3 regions of the Pararhizobium capsulatum DSM 1112 genome follow, and region 1 is predicted to be linked to each of the others. Evidence: riboswitches for the same ligand, from Rfam matches in the RefSeq annotation. Region 1 holds a riboswitch; each other region holds the start of a gene.
What was found. A riboswitch is a leader RNA that binds a small molecule or an ion and turns the genes downstream of it on or off. The one in region 1 is predicted to bind thiamine pyrophosphate.

Region 1 (5,662 bases):
AACAGCGCCCAGGCCTCGTCGGGATGGTTGGTCATGAAGATCGCCGCATCCTCCACCGCATGAAGAAAGCGCGGCAACCGGGCATCATCCGCCAGGTCCTTCCGTGTGACAAAGACCAGCTCGTCATAGGCCGGCACACCATGCTCTTCCGGAAAGAACGCCCTTCCCTGATGGCCCTCGATCCTCATCTGCGTCAGTTCGAAATTGCGGAAGCCACCGAGCGTCGCATCGACATTGCCTGCAATCAGCGAAGGCGAGAGCGAAAAGTTGACGTTGATCAGTTCCACATCGTCCTTCGTCAGCCCCTCCGAAGCAAGCATGCGGGCAAGCATCGCATCCTCGAAACCGGAAACGGAAAAGCCGATCTTCTTGCCCTTCAGGTCCTTCAGGCTCTTGATCGGCCCATCGGCCAATACGGTCACCGTATTCAGTGGCGTTTCGACTAAGGTTCCGAAGCGCACGAGCGGCAGGCCGGCGGCATGATCGAGGTAGAGGTTGGGCTGGTAGTGGATGCCGATATCCGCCTGTCCCGCCGAGACGAGCCGCGGCACGGCGGATGGGTCTGCCGGTGGAATGAGCTCGACCTCAAGCCCTTCGCGGGCAAAAAGGCCGCGTTGCTCGGCGATCACCATCGGCGCGTGATCGGGGTTCACGAACCATTCGAGCAGCACGGTCAACCGGTCCGCGGCTGACGCCGGCATGGGTAGACTGGCGAGGACGGACAGGCCAGCAAGGGTGCAGAAAAGAATGCGTTTCATGTTTAGATGGATCTCCGGGATGATTTCGGGAAGCAAGCGGGTTCGGCCTCGCGTGCCCAAGGCACGAGGCTGGCGGTCAGGCGATCAACCATCAGCCTGAGGACAACAGCGAAAACGGCGAGGATTGCCATGGCGGCAAAGACGGTGTCGGTCTGCATGCGGGCATTGGCCTGCACCATGACGAAGCCGAGGCCGGCGGAGGCGCCCACCCACTCGCCGACGACAGCACCGAGCGGTGCCAGGGGGGCAGCGACCCGCAGGCCGGAAATCAGGCTGGGCAAAGCCAGCGGCGCGCGCACGCGGACAAGCGCCTGCCAGTGGCTGGCCTGCGTCAGCGAAACGGCGTCGAGAATGTCGCTGTTGGTACGGCGCAGGCCGTCTCCGAAGGCGGAGGCTACGGGAAAGAAGATGATGATCGTCGTCATCGCCACCTTCGACGCCATGCCGAACCCAAACCAGAGCACCAGGAGTGGTGCCAGCACGAAGACCGGCAGCGCCTGCAGCACCACGACCATCGGCCAAACCAATCGGCCCGCACGCGGAAAGGCGGCGATCGCAAAGGCCGTGGCCACTCCAAACAGCGAGCCGAGCGCAAGCCCCACGAGGATTTCCGACAGGGTGACGAAGCCGTGTCGCATCAGGAAGCCCGGCTGGTGCAGGAACGCTTGAGTGGTCTCCACCGGTGAAGGGAGAATGTAATGGGGCGGCGCCAAAGCCATCACGCCCAGTTGCCAGACGGCAACCAGCGCGGCGACTCCGCCAAAAGCATGGGAAAGGCGCATCGCCGGTCAGCCCGGACGGCGCAGTAAAATCCGGCTTTGGGCGATGGGTGGCGTGTGCCGGTCGCGAGACAAGGAAATAGCTGTCATCGATCGATCTCCAGAGGAGATCCAGGTGAAGCGGAGAAGAGAATGGGTTGCCTGCCGGCCCCTGTTTCCGTTCCTACGCCGGCATGACCCGGATCAGGTTCAAGGGTCCGGCTCACCGCCATCTCAGCATCATTCGATGCCCCCCTCGGAATTGAGGCGAACCTGTCCGCTTTTGTCCGGTCTGTCAATGCGATCCTTGCAGGAGGATGAAAGGACGGAGCAGCGGTCGCAGACTGCTGACAAAGTCTGAAACCCTCCGTCATCCTCGGCCTCGTGCCGAGGATCTGCCAGGGCGTGTTTTTTGAGAGGTCAGCAGATCCTCGACACAAGACTGAGGATGACGCGGAGTTTGGGGCAAGGCTGTCAAAAAATGCTGAAGCATCCGGCTAATCCGACCACCGTAAAAGTCGCCGAAACGGAGTTTAAAGCCGTTTTCAGCCGGCTCCATGGCACTTCAGATGCAGTTTGCGGACCTCTTCGGCAAGCTCGGCCACAGGCCCGTCCACATCCGCATTGCGGATGACGTCGCCTATCGCAAGGCCGCGCACGGGTGAAGGATCGCGGCCCATCTCTGTCATCCATTGCCCCAGTTGTGCGGATGAACTGGCGTAGACGATCCGCCCGAGGCCGACCCAGCCATGGGCTGCCGAGCACATCGGGCAGTGCTCACCAGAGGTATAAACTGTCGCTATCGGGCGATCGTCCACGGCCATGTTTTCGGCGGCCCACCGGGCAAGGGCAAATTCCGGGTGGCGGGTGTGGTCACCGCCGGAAATGCGATTGCGGTCCTCGGCAAGAATCGAGCCGTCTTCCGCGACAAGGACGGAGCCGAAGGGTTCGTCACCCACTTCGACCGCCGCCGCAGCCAGTTCAACGCAGCGGCGCAGATGCTTGAGATCGGTATCGGTAATCATGGATGGTTCTCCTTGCCGTTTTCGCCCACATTCCGGAAAATCACCGGGCGGCCATTGTCGAAACTCTTGCGACCACATTTCCAGCCCGCGAGAACAGGCGCGATTTCGCGCACAGCCTCGCGTGGTCCCTTGCAATCCAGAAGCACGATCGTCGCCTCGCCCCCCACCTCGATGCCGGCATAGTCAGCACCCATCAGCCGCGCAGCCGAATGGCTGACCATGCCGAAGACAGCATCCAGATCCTGGTCACGGGAGAGTTGTGCCACATTGGCATAGAGATTGGCCATGCGGATCAGCGAGGCATCGCCGAAGGGCGTGAACGGGTTCAGCACATTGTTGGTGGCGACCGAGGTGACGACACCATCAGCTGCAAACAGATGCGCCGGCGCCACGCCACGCGGGACCAGCCGGTCATGCTCGCGGCCATTGAGAAACAGATCCGTGGCCGGCAGCACCGTCAATGCAATACCGGCTTCGACGAGGCCTGCTGCAATTTCCATAAGCCTGTCGGGCGACATGGCCGAGAGGTTGGTGACATGGCCGATGGCAACCCTGCCCTGCCAGCCTCGGCGAAGGGTTTCACGGATCACTGTCGGAAGATTGGTGTTGAGCGGATCGAGATCGAAATCGAGATGGAAGTCGATGGCGACATCGTGTTTTTCGGCCAGATCGAAGATAAGCTCGACATGCCGTGTCGGATCGGGATCGATATAGGGACAGCCGCCGATCATATCCGCGCCGTCGGAAAGAGCGGCGTCCAGCATCGCAAAGGTTTCAGGCTCGTTGGTCAGCCCATCCTGGGCGAAGGCACAGATCTCGATATCGATGGCAAAGGCATAGTCCGCGCGAATGCGCTTGATTGCGTCAAAGGAACGAAAACCCGCGCGTGGATCGATCTCGACAAAGGTGCGCAACCGTGTCGTGCCGTGGATGATCGCCTTTTCGGCAACGCGCGCCGCCCGTGCATAGACGTCGGCCTCGTCGAAACCGGGCTTCAACCGCGCCGCCTCGCGAACCGCCTCGGCCAACGTTCCCTCGCAGATCCGGCAGCGATCGAGAATGCAGGCCTTGTCGAGATGCACATGGCTATCGGCAAAACCGCCGAAGGCGAAGGAACCAGCTGCATCGTAGCTTTCGATAGCCTCGCAACGGAAATCCGAGCCAATCTCCACGATCCTCCCATCGCGGACTGCTAAATCAACGAGCGCGCCGCCCTGCTCGATACGGGCGTTGCGGATGACGAGATCGAAGATCATGCCGCCTGCTCCGCAAGCCCGATCGCACCACCGTCGCTGCGCGGATCGTGGGCACCCTCAATCAAACCGTCATCGGCAATGCGGATGATACCTGCCTGTCCGCCGAGTTGGCTGAAGGCGTCGATGGCCGAGACCTCGTGCTGCAGGCCGGAAAGGCCGGCGATTGCCGCTTCGCCAAGATTGGCCTCGATCTTCAGCGTGTCGCGCGTGTCGGAGAATGTGCGCCCGAGCAGAAAGCGTGGATGGGAAAGCGCTGCCAGCGGATCGAAACCATGATCGGCAAGGAGACTGATTAGAAGCGACAAGGTCTGAGGCTGCCCGTCGGCGCCCTGTGTGCCATAGAGCAGATGCGGCCGGCCATTCTTGAGCGCCATGCCGGGATTGAGCGTGTAGAACGGCCGCTTTCCGGGTTCGAGCCGGTTCGGGCTTGCCGGATCGAGACTGAAGGCCGCTCCACGGTTTTGCCAGAGAATGCCGGTATCGCCGACGACGACGCCGCTGCCCCAGTCGAAATAGATGCTCTGCAACAGGGAGGCGCAACGCCCTTCCGCATCGACGGCACCCAGAAAGGCGGTGTCGCCCTGACGATGGACATGAGGCCAGGCCATAGCCTTGCCCGGATCGATCGATTTTGCCTTCCGCGACAGGATTTCATCATCTAGCAGCGCGGTCATCGCGGAATCTGTTGAGAAATCCGGATCGCCGATGCGATGCCGATCGAGAAAGGCCTGTTTCACCGCTTCCACAAGATGATGATAGTAGGCGGCACCGGAAGGCGGCAGATCGCCGATGGCAAGGTTCCCCAATACGCCCATGATGCCAAGCGTCGTCACGCCTTGCGTCGGCGGCGGTGGAGCAAAGAGATCCAGCCCCCGATAGGGCAGAGTTATGGGTGCCGCCTCACGCGTCTGCGTCCGGGCAAGATCGGTAGATGTCAACGGCGAGCCGACATCCGCCAATCCCCCTGCAATACGGTGGGCGATTTCACCCTCGTAAAAATCCCTCGCCCCATTCTTGGCAAGTGATCGAATCGTCCGGGCAAGCGCCGGCTGGCGCTGCTCCCCCTCGCCACGGAAAGTCTCGGCAAAACCCGGCCAGTTTCCGAGCTCGGTGCGCCGGAAATCATGCCAGAAGCTCTGGGACCGGCTCACGACAAAGCCGCCTTCGGCGATCTCGATCGCCTCGTCAAGAAGTGATGCGAGCTTCTCCTTTCCTTGCCAGTGGCTGGAGGAATGAGTGAGCACCTTCTCCCAGCTATCGGCAAGGCAAGCTGTCGTAAGCGTGGACTTTGGGCCGCGCAGCGGAATTTCGGTTATGTCGCTTACGGCCTCAGCAGCCTGCCCGATTCCCAGAAACGTGCGAACGTCACCGGACGCATCAGACACCATCCAGACAGCATCGCCCCCCAGCCCGCAGAAATGCGGATAGAGCACGGAGAGCGCCGCACCCGCGGCAACCAGCGCCTCGATGGCGTTGCCGCCACGACGCAGCACCGCCGCGCCGGCCTCCGTCGCGCGCCAATGCGGCGACGTCACCATGGCGGTGCGCGAAACCGCATTGGTGGTTGCGCCCTGCCTCACCTGCGCGGACATCAGCGCACCACGGCGCCATCCTGCGCCACAAGCCGGCCTTCTTTGAAGACCTTGCGGCCCTTCGGAATGGCAACGATAGCTTCCGGCACATGCTCTGCCGCGAGCGTCACGAAATCGGCCTTGGCGCCGAGAGCGATACCATAGCCTTCAAGACGCAGAGCCTTGGCGCCAGCCGCCGTCACCACGTCGAATGCAGCACTCAGCTCCTCGTCCGTATAAAAGCCAGACCGGTAGCCGATCATCATGGCACGGCCGAGCATGTCGCCATCGCCA
Region 2 (5,662 bases), 2.5 Mb from region 1:
GCCATCGGCGAAAGAGCGAGAGGATGAATCAGCGATACGTTGCCGCGGATCATCAGCCCGGCATGAGGCCTCCTCTCCAAGGCCTCTCCCTCCCACCCCAGCTTGTCCGGTGGGAAACACACGGTGACTTCCGTCGCCGTTGTTCCAATCGCGGCGAGGATCGTGGAGAGCGGCGGCATCTTGGCGGCGACGACATCGAGAACCTTGAACTCGGCCCCATCCATCTGCCACGCTACGATCAGATCGAGCGATGCGCTGTAGCTCAGGCGGATGTCGCCATCGAAAACGGCGCTGAGCAGAAACATCTCGCCCTGCCGGGTAACGGCAAAACGGCTCGACACCGGCGCACGCGTCGCCAGGAGCCGCGTCGTCAAGGCGAGATCGCCGGGGTTATCGAGATCAAGCAGACGGCCTTTCGCGACGCCGCTGTCCGCCATGGGCGCCAAACCCTTGAAATCATGTTCCGCCACGGCGCGGAAACCATAAGCTTCATAGAGCGCTGGCTTGTCGGTCAGCAGCAGTTCGAGTTCGCAGCCCGCCGCATTCGCCCAGGCAAACGCCCTTTGCATCAGGTCGCGATACAGGCCGCGACCACGCCACTCCGGCCGAACAGCGCCGGACTGGTAACCAACGGCCCGGACAGCCCGGCCATCGATCACCATCGGCATGGAAAACAGACTGAAATTGGCAACGCAGACGCCGGCTTCGTCGAAATAGGCAAAAGCCCGGCTTGTGGGATCAGGTCCGCCCAACCGGTCGAGCTGACCGACATCGATCCCGAAGGTATCATGAAGCAGATTGACCAGACCGCGCCACGCGGCGGGATCGGCGAAGTAATCCTCGCGGTAGGTAAGCCCTTCCGCGCCCGGCATTCAGACGCCGGTGGAGCCGAAGCCGCCTGCACCGCGCAGGGTTTCGCTCGTCTCGGCCGCCTCGCAGACCGCAACCTGCGTGACGGGCGCGATCACAATCTGGGCGATGCGCATGCCGCGCTCGACGATGAAGGGTTCCGTTCCGTGATTGATCAGCAGCGCCTTCACTTCGCCGCGATAGTCGCTGTCGATGGTGCCGGGGCTGTTGAGGCAGGTGATGCCGTGCTTGAAGGCAAGACCGGAGCGTGGGCGGATTTGCGCCTCGTAACCATCAGGGATTTCGAAGATGAAACCGGTCGGAACCAGCGCGCGTTCGCCGGGCTGCAGGGTAAGTGTCGCATCGGCTGCGACAGCCGCGCGCAGGTCCATGCCTGCGGCACCCGTCGTTTCATAAGACGGCAGGTCCAGCCCGTCGCCATGGGCAAGGCGAACGAGTTTCAGCATCGGGCGGGTTTCAGCGTGCAAGGTCATGCGGCATTACTTTGCCCCCGCGGACCCAAGGTCAATTGCAATCTCGCCCCGGAATGGCTAGATAGCCCGCAATTCACAGGATTCATGATTATGGCCGAAAGCCTTGCAGAGGCGGTTTCCCGCCGCCGTACCTTCGCGATTATCGCCCACCCCGATGCCGGCAAGACCACGCTCACCGAAAAGCTGCTGCTGTTCGGCGGCGCGATCCAGCTCGCAGGCGAAGTCAAGGCCAAGAAGGACCGTATCCAGACCCGCTCGGACTGGATGAAGATCGAACGCGAGCGCGGCATCTCGGTCGTCACTTCGGTGATGACCTTCGAATATGACGGCAACGTCTTCAACATCCTCGATACGCCCGGCCACGAAGACTTCGCGGACGACACCTATCGCACGCTGACGGCTGTCGATGCGGCCGTCATGGTCATCGACGCCGCCAAGGGCATCGAGCCGCGGACGCTGAAGCTGTTCGAAGTCTGCCGCATGCGCGACATCCCGATCCTCACCTTCATCAACAAGATGGACCGGGAAAGCCGCGATCCCTTCGAGATCCTCGACGAGGTGGAAGAGAAGCTGGCACTCGACACGGCGCCGATCACCTGGCCGATCGGCCGCTCCAAGACCTTCTGCGGCTCCTATAATATCGCTGAAAACACCGTGCGTGGCTCGGATACCGAGATTACCCCGACCAAGGTCAACGGCCCCCAGGCCGTGGCTGGCCGGCTGCCCGAAAATGAACGCCAGGCCTTCATCGACGAAACGGAACTGGCCATCGAGGCCTGCCGTCCGTTCGATCGTCAGGCGTTTCTCGAAGGCCATATGACGCCGGTGTTCTTCGGCTCGGCGCTCAGGAATTTCGGCGTTCGCGATCTCATCAATGCGCTGGGCGATTTTGCGCCGCCGCCGCGCGATCAGGTGGCCGACATCCGCACCGTGCATGCCGCGGAAGACCGCATGACCGCCTTTGTCTTCAAGATCCAGGCGAACATGGACCCCAACCACCGCGACCGTATCGCCTTTGCCCGCATCTGCTCGGGCAAGCTGGAGCGCGGCATGAAAGCGCGACTGGCGCGCACCGGCAAGCAGCTCGGCCTCACTGCGCCGCAGTTCTTCTTTGCCTCGCAACGCCAACTGGCCGATACCGCCTATGCCGGCGATGTCGTCGGCATCCCAAACCACGGGACGCTCAGGATCGGTGATACGCTGACCGAAGGCGAGGCGCTGGTGTTCCAGGGCGTGCCGAACTTCTCGCCGGAAATCCTGCGCCGCGTGCGGCTGGAAGATGCGATGAAAGCGAAGAAACTGAAGGAAGCGCTGCAGCAGATGGCCGAGGAAGGCGTTGTGCAGCTGTTCCAGCCCGAAGATGGCTCGCCGGCCATCGTCGGCGTCGTCGGCGCGCTGCAACTCGACGTCCTGAAGGAGCGGCTGCAATCGGAATATGGGCTGCCGGTTTCCTTCGATATGGCCCGCTTTTCAGTCTGCCGCTGGATCTCGTCCGACCAGCCGGCGGAGCTTGAAAAATTCCTCACCGTCAAGCGCGGCGATATCGCCCGCGATCTGGATGGCGACCCGGTTTTCCTGGCGCAGGACAGCTTTTCGCTGCGTTACGAGGCGGAGCGTTTCCCGGCAATCAAGATGGTCGCCATCAAGGAATATCACGTCGCCAAGGCGGCCTGATTTCGGCCTATTTAGATTTGAAACAATGAAACCGTCCTTTTGGACTGTTTCATTGTTTATGGCATTCGACTTCGAAATTTCCGCGTGACAGGCTTACCCATCTCTGGCACAAAAGAGGTGAAAGACAGGGGCGTCTGGCGAAAGCCGGGCTGAGAAGCACCCTTTGAACCTGAACCAGATCATGCTGGCGGAGGGAGTCGTTTCGGGCCTGCCGCAGCCTCGTGGCCCGCCCGACGTCCGCCCCCGTCGAAAGGGGCCGAGATGACGAACACCATTCCCGCAAGCCGGTTTTTAACGCAGATGCGCGCGCGCGCCCCGCTCGTCCAGTGCATCACCAATTACGTGGCGATGAACATCGCCGCCAATGTCATGCTGGCCGCCGGCGCTTCGCCCGCCATGGTGCATGCCCCAGAGGAGGCCGGCGAGTTTGCCGGCATCGCCGGTGCGCTCACAATCAATATCGGCACACTGTCGACGCAGTGGATTGCCGGCATGGAGGCGGCCGCGAAAGCTGCCAATGCTGCGGGCAAGCCCTGGGCGCTCGATCCGGTTGCGCATTACGCCACCGGCTTCCGACGGGATGCGACACGCAGCCTCATGGGTTTGAAGCCGGCGATCATTCGCGCCAATGCTTCCGAGATTATCGCCCTTGCCGGCGGCACAGGTGCCGGGAAAGGCGTGGATAGCGGGGATTCGGTCGAGTTTGCCGAGCAATCGGCCATCCTGCTTGCACGCCAGCATAGGGCTGTGGTTGCCGTGACAGGAGAGGTAGATTTCGTAACGGATGGCTTACGGTCTGCGCATATCCATGGCGGCTCGGCGCTCATGCCGAAGATTACCGCTCTCGGATGCTCACTCACCTGCCTTGTCGGCGCCTTCGTGGCAGTGCGCCCGGATGCGCCGTTCGATGCGACGATTGCCGCGCTTGCTACCTTTGCTGCGGCCGGGACCGAGGCTGCGAAGCTCGCGGAAGGACCGGGCTCGTTCCAGTGGCGCTTCCTCGATGCGCTTGCAGCCCTCGATCCGGCCGCGCTCGATGCCACGGTAACGACGGCATGAAGCGCTTCGACCTCTCGCTCTATCTGGTTCTCGATCCCGACCTCTGCGCCGGCTATGGCATGGTGGAGACGGCGCGGGCAGCCGTCGAAGGCGGTACGACGATCGTACAGCTGCGTGACAAGACCGGCGGTACCGAGCGGCTTGTCGAGACTGGCTTGACGCTGAAACGGGCGCTGGCAGGCACCGGCGCGTTATTGATCGTCAATGACGATATCGAGGCAGCTTGCCGGATCGGCGCGGATGGGCTGCATATCGGGCAGGATGATGGCGACCCCGCACTTGCACGCAAGCAGATCGGCAAGAAGATGATACTCGGCGTTTCCGTGGAGACGCTGGAAGCCACCCGGAGGCTAGATCCCGGCATCGTCGATTATGTCGGTGTCGGGCCCGTCTTTGCGACGGCGACGAAGCCGGATCACAAACAGCCCGTTGGTTTCGATGGTCTTGCTGCTCTTGTCGCGGCGAGCCCGGTGCCCTCCGTCGCCATCGGCGGGCTTAAAGGCAGCCATGTCAAGGCCGTTCTCGACGCCGGCGCCGATGGCCTTGCAGTCGTCTCAGCTATCTGCGGCACGCCCGATCCGCGTGAGGCCGCCCGTGCGCTTGCCATCCTGATCAAGGAGGCTCGCCGATGATCTGCAATGTTCTCTCCATCGCCGGCTCCGATCCCTCCGGAGGCGCCGGTATTCAGGCTGATCTCAAGACCTTTGCCGCCCGTGGCGTCTACGGTATGGCGGCGCTGACGGCACTGACGGCGCAGAACACGCAAGGAGTGACCGGTGTGCAGGCCGTGCCGCCCGATTTCGTGGCACAGCAGATCGCTGCCGTCTTCGCCGATGTCCGGGTCGATGCGGTGAAGATCGGCATGATCGCCAATGCCGGCATTGCGCAAGCCGTGGCCGACGTTCTAGTCGCGCACCGCGATATCCCCATCGTGCTCGACCCTGTGATGATTGCCAAGGGCGGTGCGCCGCTGCTGGCGCCGGATGCCGTGGAGGTGCTTTGCCGCCGGCTACTGCCGCTGGCGACGCTCGTTACGCCCAATCTGCCGGAAGCAGCCGCTCTACTCGGCGAGGAGCCCGCTGATGATCGTGACGGCATGGCGGCGCAGGCAAGCCGGCTTCTCGCCCGCGGCCCGAAGGCCGTGCTGGTCAAGGGCGGCCATCTTGATGAGGGCGACAGCCCGGATGTGCTTGTGACGACGCGCGGTGTCCGCTGGTTCGAGGGTGCACGTATTGCGACGGCAAACACCCATGGCACCGGCTGCACGCTTTCAAGCGCACTTGCCGCCGAGCTTGCCAAGGGTGCGGACGTTGGCACCGCCACCGAGACTGCTAAAGACTATCTGCTGGGTGCTATCGCCGCCGCAGCCGATCTTTCCGTCGGCTCCGGCCATGGGCCGGTGCAGCATTTTCATCATCTCTGGAAGGACTGATCGCGATCTGTCACCGGTTATCAGTAAGATACAGATTACCATTCTCATCCGTGGCGGCCACGATGCCGTGGTAGCCGTTGATGCCGGGATGGGAGGTTTCGAGCGGATGGGTGTGGGTCGTGGTAATGACCATGACATCCGAACCAGCGGCTTC
Region 3 (5,662 bases), 3.2 Mb from region 1:
CGACAGCGCACAGGCGAAAGAAAGCGCCATCAGGATCGGCCGCCGCAACCCCGGCCAATCGACCAGGTGCAGCCGGTTGAAAAACTGCAGGCCGAGGCTCTCCGACAGAACCTCGGTGCGGGCACGGTGGCTGGAGATTGCCGGATCGAGGATGCGGTAGGCGAACGGAAGGGCCATCAAGGCATTGATGACGATCACGATCAGCGGCGCGAAACGCGCTACGTCTCCGAAAGGGCGCAGCAACAGAAACCAGCCTGCACCCAAAACAACAGGTGGTACCAGCAGGATGAGCGAGGAGCCGCCAGCGATGCCGGCGGCAAGACTGCGAGCCCCCCGTCCAGGCCGTCTCGGTCGAAGGGCAGTCTGGCGCGCGAAAACCATGGAGAGTGTGCCGGCAACACAAAGCAGCGCCGACGCAAGAGCGATCGTGGTGCTCGTCACAACAGCGCGTTGGACAACCGGATCTGTCGCTAACCTCAGAAGGTCGGATTGCAGACCTGAGACAACGACTGCGGCCAGCGGCAGGGCAACGAAGCCTGTACAGATCGCGATGCCGAAGCCATCCACAAGGCGTCCGGCAACATCGCGACCGTCGAAGCGCCGAGCACTGCGGCCAAGGGTCACCGATTCCGCCACCCGCGGCGTCAATAGCCGCGCAATCACCAGCAAAAGACCGGTCATCGCGATTTGCAGCAGGCTAAGCGCAATCACCCGCGGCGGATCGAAGTCGAAGCGCAAGGCCTGATAGATCGCCACTTCGATCGTACTTGCAGCAGGGCCGCCTCCGAGCGTCAGAACAAGCGTGAAGCTCGTCGCGCACAGCATGAAGATGAGACCAGCGATGCCCGGGATGAGACCGCGAATGACCGGCCATTCGATGAAGCGGAAGAGATGGAACCGCCGCATGCCGAGATTGACACCGATCAGCCAATATTCACCCGGCAACCGCTCGAGCCCGGCAAGCATCAGCCGGGCCGCGAGCGGCAGGTTGAAGAAGACATGGGCGATCAATATACCGGCCAGACCATAAATGCTGAGCGGCTGTGCGAGACCGATGTCTGCCAGAAGCGAGTTCACGACGCCTTGACGCCCCCACACGCCGATCAGGCCAAGAGCGGCCACCAGAGCCGGGAGACCGAGCGGCAAAGCCAACAGCCGCACGATCCAGATGCGTCCCGGAAAGGTGGACTGGCGAAACAGCGCCAGCGCCAGAGGGATGGCAAACAGGATCGACAATGCAGTGGATAGCAAAGCCTGCAGCAGCGTGAAGCGTGTCACGCGCCAGACATAGGCGTCGAAAATAACCCGGTCGGAGCTGCCACCTATATCAACGGTCAGGAGCGCATAAGCCGCCAGACCGACGAACAATGCGATGCCGCCGAGGATCGAGACCCCGACAGCAAGCGTTATCCGTCGTTCAGGCAGCGCCATGAGTGGCTCAGTTCTGGCTCATGGCCGACAGCCATTCGTCGATCCAGGCCTTGCGGTTTGCCGCGACCTCATCCGGCGACATCAGAAAGGTCTTTTTCGGTGAAACGAGCTTGCTGAAAGCATCAGGCAACGGTTCCTTGCCGGCGGCGACCGGCATCATCCAGTTGGTGGTCGGAATGATCGACTGGAAATCCGGTCCTGTCATGAAGGCGAGGAAGGATTTTGCAAGCTCCGGATCATGAGCACTCTTGGTCATGCCCGCCACTTCGATCTGGATATAGTGACCTTCGGAGAAGGCGGCTGCCTGATAGCGCTCGGTATTTTCCGCGATCACGTGATAGGCGGGCGAGGTCGTGTAGGAGAAGACCATCGGTGCTTCGCCTTTGGTGAAGAGGCCATAGGCCTCCGACCAGCCGGGCGTGACAGTCAGCACGCGGCCCTTGAGCTTCGCCCAGGCGGCAGCGGCCTCATTGCCATAGACCGACTTTACCCAGAGCAGCAGGCCGAGACCGGGCGTGGACGTGCGAGGATCCTCGATGACGATCTTTTCGTTCGGATCGCCTTCCACCAGCTCCTTCAGGCTCTTCGGCGGGTTCTTCACCGTCTCGGTGTCGTAGATGACCGCGAAGTGGGCATAGTCATAGGGTACGAAGACATCGTCGCTGAAGCCGCCAGGCACCTTCGCAGCCGAACCGTCGAGACCGTGTGGCGCAAAATAACCGGTGGCCTTCGCTTCGGTAATCAGGTTGGTGTCGAGGCCGAGCACGATGTCGGCCTTGGACGAGGCGCCTTCGAGCTTCAGGCGCGTGAGAAGTTCGACCCCATCGGCAACGCTGACATAATCGACCTTGCAGGCGCAGGTTTTCTCGAAGGCTTCCGCCACCTTGGCCCCGGGGCCCCATTCGCTGGTGAAGCTCTCATAGGTATAGACGGTGAGCGTCTGGTCGGCAGCCGAAGCGGCCGAGAACGAAAATACGGCTGCGGCCGCCATCAGGGAAAACAGAATTCTGCGCATCAGCGCCTCCTCTTCGATTATGAATGGGAATAGGGCGCTGAAGTGTGCCGTCTAATCCCTCCGCCGGTACAAACCGGATCAGGTTCCGCGGGTTGGCCGAAGCCTCTCAGCCGATGTCCTGGAAGGACAGCGGCACCCCGTTAGAGCGACAGCAGATTTAGACGCGAGCGCGGCCCTTGGCAAGAGCCGCGTTCGGGTAGCTTTGTCAGGCGGCAACCTTCTGGGGCAGGTGAACCGACTTCAGGCAGATGGCGCAGACAAGGCCTGTCAGCGCAATGATGGCTGCTGTCACAAAGAGCGGATGGAAGGCCTGTGTGTAATAGTCGGCAACCATCTGGCGCGATGCCTCCGGCAAGGCGGCAAGTATCTGCGGCGTCATCTTCTCGATCGACTCGAGGCCGGGAATGGCAAAATCCTGACGCGCCAAACCCGCGGCATTCGTCGCCCCGTAGATGGAAATACCGATCGAAGCGCCACCCATGCGTGCCAATGTCACGGAGCCCGTTGCCGCCCCGACATCGCGCTTCGGGGCGCTATTCTGTACGCCGAGCACCGGCACCTGCTGGCCGAGACCGATACCAATGCCGTGCAGGCCCATGATCGCGCCGATCAGGAAGATCGATGTACCCGGCTGCACCTGGCTCATCAGTAGCAATGACAGGATGGCGATTCCGGGGCTAGCGATAGCGAACGGCTTGTAGCGGCCGGTCTTCGAAATCATCCGGCCCGCCGAGATCGATCCGCAAACGATGCCGCCGGTCAGCATCACGAACATCAGGCCGGCAAGCGAAGGCGTGAGCCCCGTCGTAGTCTGCAGGAAAAGGGCAAAATAATTGACAAGCCCGATGCCGATCGCGCCGCTTGCCAGCGAAATGATCAGAAACAGGCTGAAGGTCGAATTGGCAAACAACGGCAGCGGCACCACCGGTTCCGGCGCACGCCGCTCGACGATCACCCAGGCAACAGCACACAGCAGACCGAACGCAATGACGGCAAGGCCGCCCGTCGAGAGCAGCGATCCGAAAAGCTCCGAACCGTCAGCCAGCAGCACGACACTGGTGATCGCACCGGCAAGCAGCAATGCGCCCGCATAATCGATCTTCGGCACCCGCGTCGGGCGGCGATAGGGCAGGAAGACCATCAGGCCAGCGATCACCAGCACACCGATCGGGATATTGACGAGAAAGATCGAGCGCCAGCCGAACAGATCGCTCATAGCGCCGCCGAGCACGGGGCCGATGGCGCCGGACGCCATCAGGACCAAGCTCGAATAACTCTGGTAGCGGGCACGTTCGCGCGGCTCGAACAGATCGGCATTGATCGCGAAGATCGACACCATGATGCCGCCACCGCCCAACCCTTGGAGAACGCGAGCGGCGATCAGCGTGTTCATCGAAACGGCAAAACCGCAGGCGATCGAGCCGACCGTGAAGATCAGGATCGCCGACAGCATCACGTATTTGCGGCCGAAGAGATCCCCCAGCTTGCCGTAGAGCGGCATCACTGCGCAGGTGGCCAGCAGATAGGCCGAGCCCACCCAGCCGAAACGCTCCATCTGGCCGAATTCGCCGACAATGGTAGGCAGTGCGGTGGAGACGATCTGGTTATCGAGCGTCGCCATGAACATCGCCGACATCAGGAAAAGAAAAAGCGTGAGCCGGAGCGCCTTGCTCTCGACGAGCGGCGCGGGCGCGACGTGCATGTCCATGGAAAATATCCTGTTTGACGTTGCGGCGATTTTATGTGCTAATAGCATATAAATGTCAAACGCATATTTATGAACGCGGCATATTGAACTTGGAAGGGGCGGCACGAAGCTGCTATTGTCACGCATGGACAGACTTGAAGCCACCCGGGACCCCCAGACCGATCGTGACCGTATCAGCGGCGCGCTGACCCGTATGCGCATGCTGATCGGGCGGCGCGTCATCGCGCGGCTGGCGCTCGACTCCGTTGCCCCGGGGCTGGAGATATCTCATGTCGACGTACTCGACGTGGTGAGGCGCGCCGATGACGGCCAGGAAGTCACCGTTGGGATCATCGCCGAGAAGCTGCGCATCGATCCTTCCCGCGCGAGCCGGATCGTATCGGAGATGGTAACGCGCGGCGTGCTGCGCCGTGAAGCATCGCAGGCGGATGCGCGCCGCATCGTGCTCGTCGTGACAGAGATAGGTGCCCGGCTCGTGGCCGAGATGCACCGCGTCAAGCAGGCGATCATCGCCGACATCGTTGCCGACTGGTCCGAAGAGGAGATTGAAATCTTTTCCCATCTGTTCGATCGGTTCACGGCTTCCTTCGAGAAGGCTTACGAGGCTCGGCAGAGCGCCGGCATTGAAGCGGCCGAATAGGCCTCGAATCGCGCCGCCGCCCCTTCCCCTGATAATCACTTCGCGCTATGGCCTTGCGCCATGACCGATCAGGCTTTCACGATACTCATGGGCGGGCCTCTTGCCGCCACCGACCGGCTGCTCGGACGCCTGAAGGATACGCGGGTCATCGCGGCCGACGGCGGCATGCGCCACGCGGCCGTTATCGGCATCACGCCTGAACTCTGGGTTGGCGATTTCGACTCGACGTCGGCGGAACTGATCGCAGCGTGGCCGCGGGTTCGCCGCGAGCCCTATCCGCCAGCCAAGAACGAGACAGACGGCGAAATCGCTGTCGAAGCCGCCCTTTCCCGCGGCGCCCGCTCGCTGATTTTTGCCGGCGCACTCGGCGGCGAGCGCAGCGACCATGCCTTCATGCATCTGATCTATGCCGTCAGGCTTGCCGAAACCGGTCTCGCCGTGCACCTGACTTCGGGCGAGGAGGAAGCGACGCCACTTCTGCCGGGGACACTGGACCTCGACCTGGCGAAGGGCAGCCTCTTTTCCATTCTCGGCCTCGATACGCTCGAGGGTCTCTCTATCGAAGGCGCGCGGTATCCGCTCTCGAATTTCCATCTGCCCTTCGGCTCCTCGCGCACGATTTCCAACGTCGCTGAAGGGCCGGTGCGCTTTACCCTTTCCTCCGGCAGGGCAGTCGTTCTTGCCCGCCCCTATGACCTGACGGGAGCCTGACCATGGCGCCACCCATTCTGAAACTCGACGATATCTTCCTCTCCTTCGGTGGCACGCCGCTTTTGGCCGGTGCTGCCCTGCAGGTCGAGCCGGGCGACAAGATCTGCCTTGTCGGGCGCAACGGCTCCGGCAAGTCGACGCTCTTGAAGATCGCCGC

Region 2: it holds a riboswitch for thiamine pyrophosphate, as region 1 does, so the genes downstream of both, thiM (hydroxyethylthiazole kinase) here and QO002_RS15930 (ABC transporter permease) in region 1, are expected to answer to the same signal.
Region 3: it holds a riboswitch for thiamine pyrophosphate, as region 1 does, so the genes downstream of both, thiB (thiamine ABC transporter substrate binding subunit) here and QO002_RS15930 (ABC transporter permease) in region 1, are expected to answer to the same signal.

The regions. Positions count from the first base shown of each region.
Region 1 is NZ_JAUSVF010000001.1:3,292,238-3,297,899, forward strand. It holds gene QO002_RS15925 (ABC transporter substrate-binding protein) at 1-758, opposite strand, end outside; gene QO002_RS15930 (ABC transporter permease) at 761-1,540, opposite strand; TPP riboswitch at 1,681-1,783, opposite strand; gene QO002_RS15935 (nucleoside deaminase) at 2,062-2,541, opposite strand; gene QO002_RS15940 (amidohydrolase family protein) at 2,538-3,797, opposite strand; gene QO002_RS15945 (gamma-glutamyltransferase family protein) at 3,794-5,389, opposite strand; gene QO002_RS15950 (amidohydrolase family protein) at 5,389-5,662, opposite strand, start outside.
Region 2 is NZ_JAUSVF010000001.1:775,442-781,103, reverse strand. It holds gene QO002_RS03645 (GNAT family N-acetyltransferase) at 1-872, opposite strand, end outside; gene dut (dUTP diphosphatase) at 873-1,343, opposite strand; gene QO002_RS03635 (peptide chain release factor 3) at 1,434-3,017, shown strand; TPP riboswitch at 3,134-3,230, shown strand; gene thiM (hydroxyethylthiazole kinase) at 3,279-4,076, shown strand; gene thiE (thiamine phosphate synthase) at 4,073-4,708, shown strand; gene thiD (bifunctional hydroxymethylpyrimidine kinase/phosphomethylpyrimidine kinase) at 4,705-5,508, shown strand; gene QO002_RS03615 (HAD family hydrolase) at 5,519-5,662, opposite strand, start outside.
Region 3 is NZ_JAUSVF010000001.1:97,590-103,251, forward strand. It holds gene thiP (thiamine/thiamine pyrophosphate ABC transporter permease ThiP) at 1-1,431, opposite strand, end outside; gene thiB (thiamine ABC transporter substrate binding subunit) at 1,439-2,446, opposite strand; TPP riboswitch at 2,485-2,596, opposite strand; gene QO002_RS00470 (MDR family MFS transporter) at 2,652-4,154, opposite strand; gene QO002_RS00475 (MarR family winged helix-turn-helix transcriptional regulator) at 4,279-4,794, shown strand; gene QO002_RS00480 (thiamine diphosphokinase) at 4,855-5,505, shown strand; gene QO002_RS00485 (ABC-F family ATP-binding cassette domain-containing protein) at 5,508-5,662, shown strand, end outside.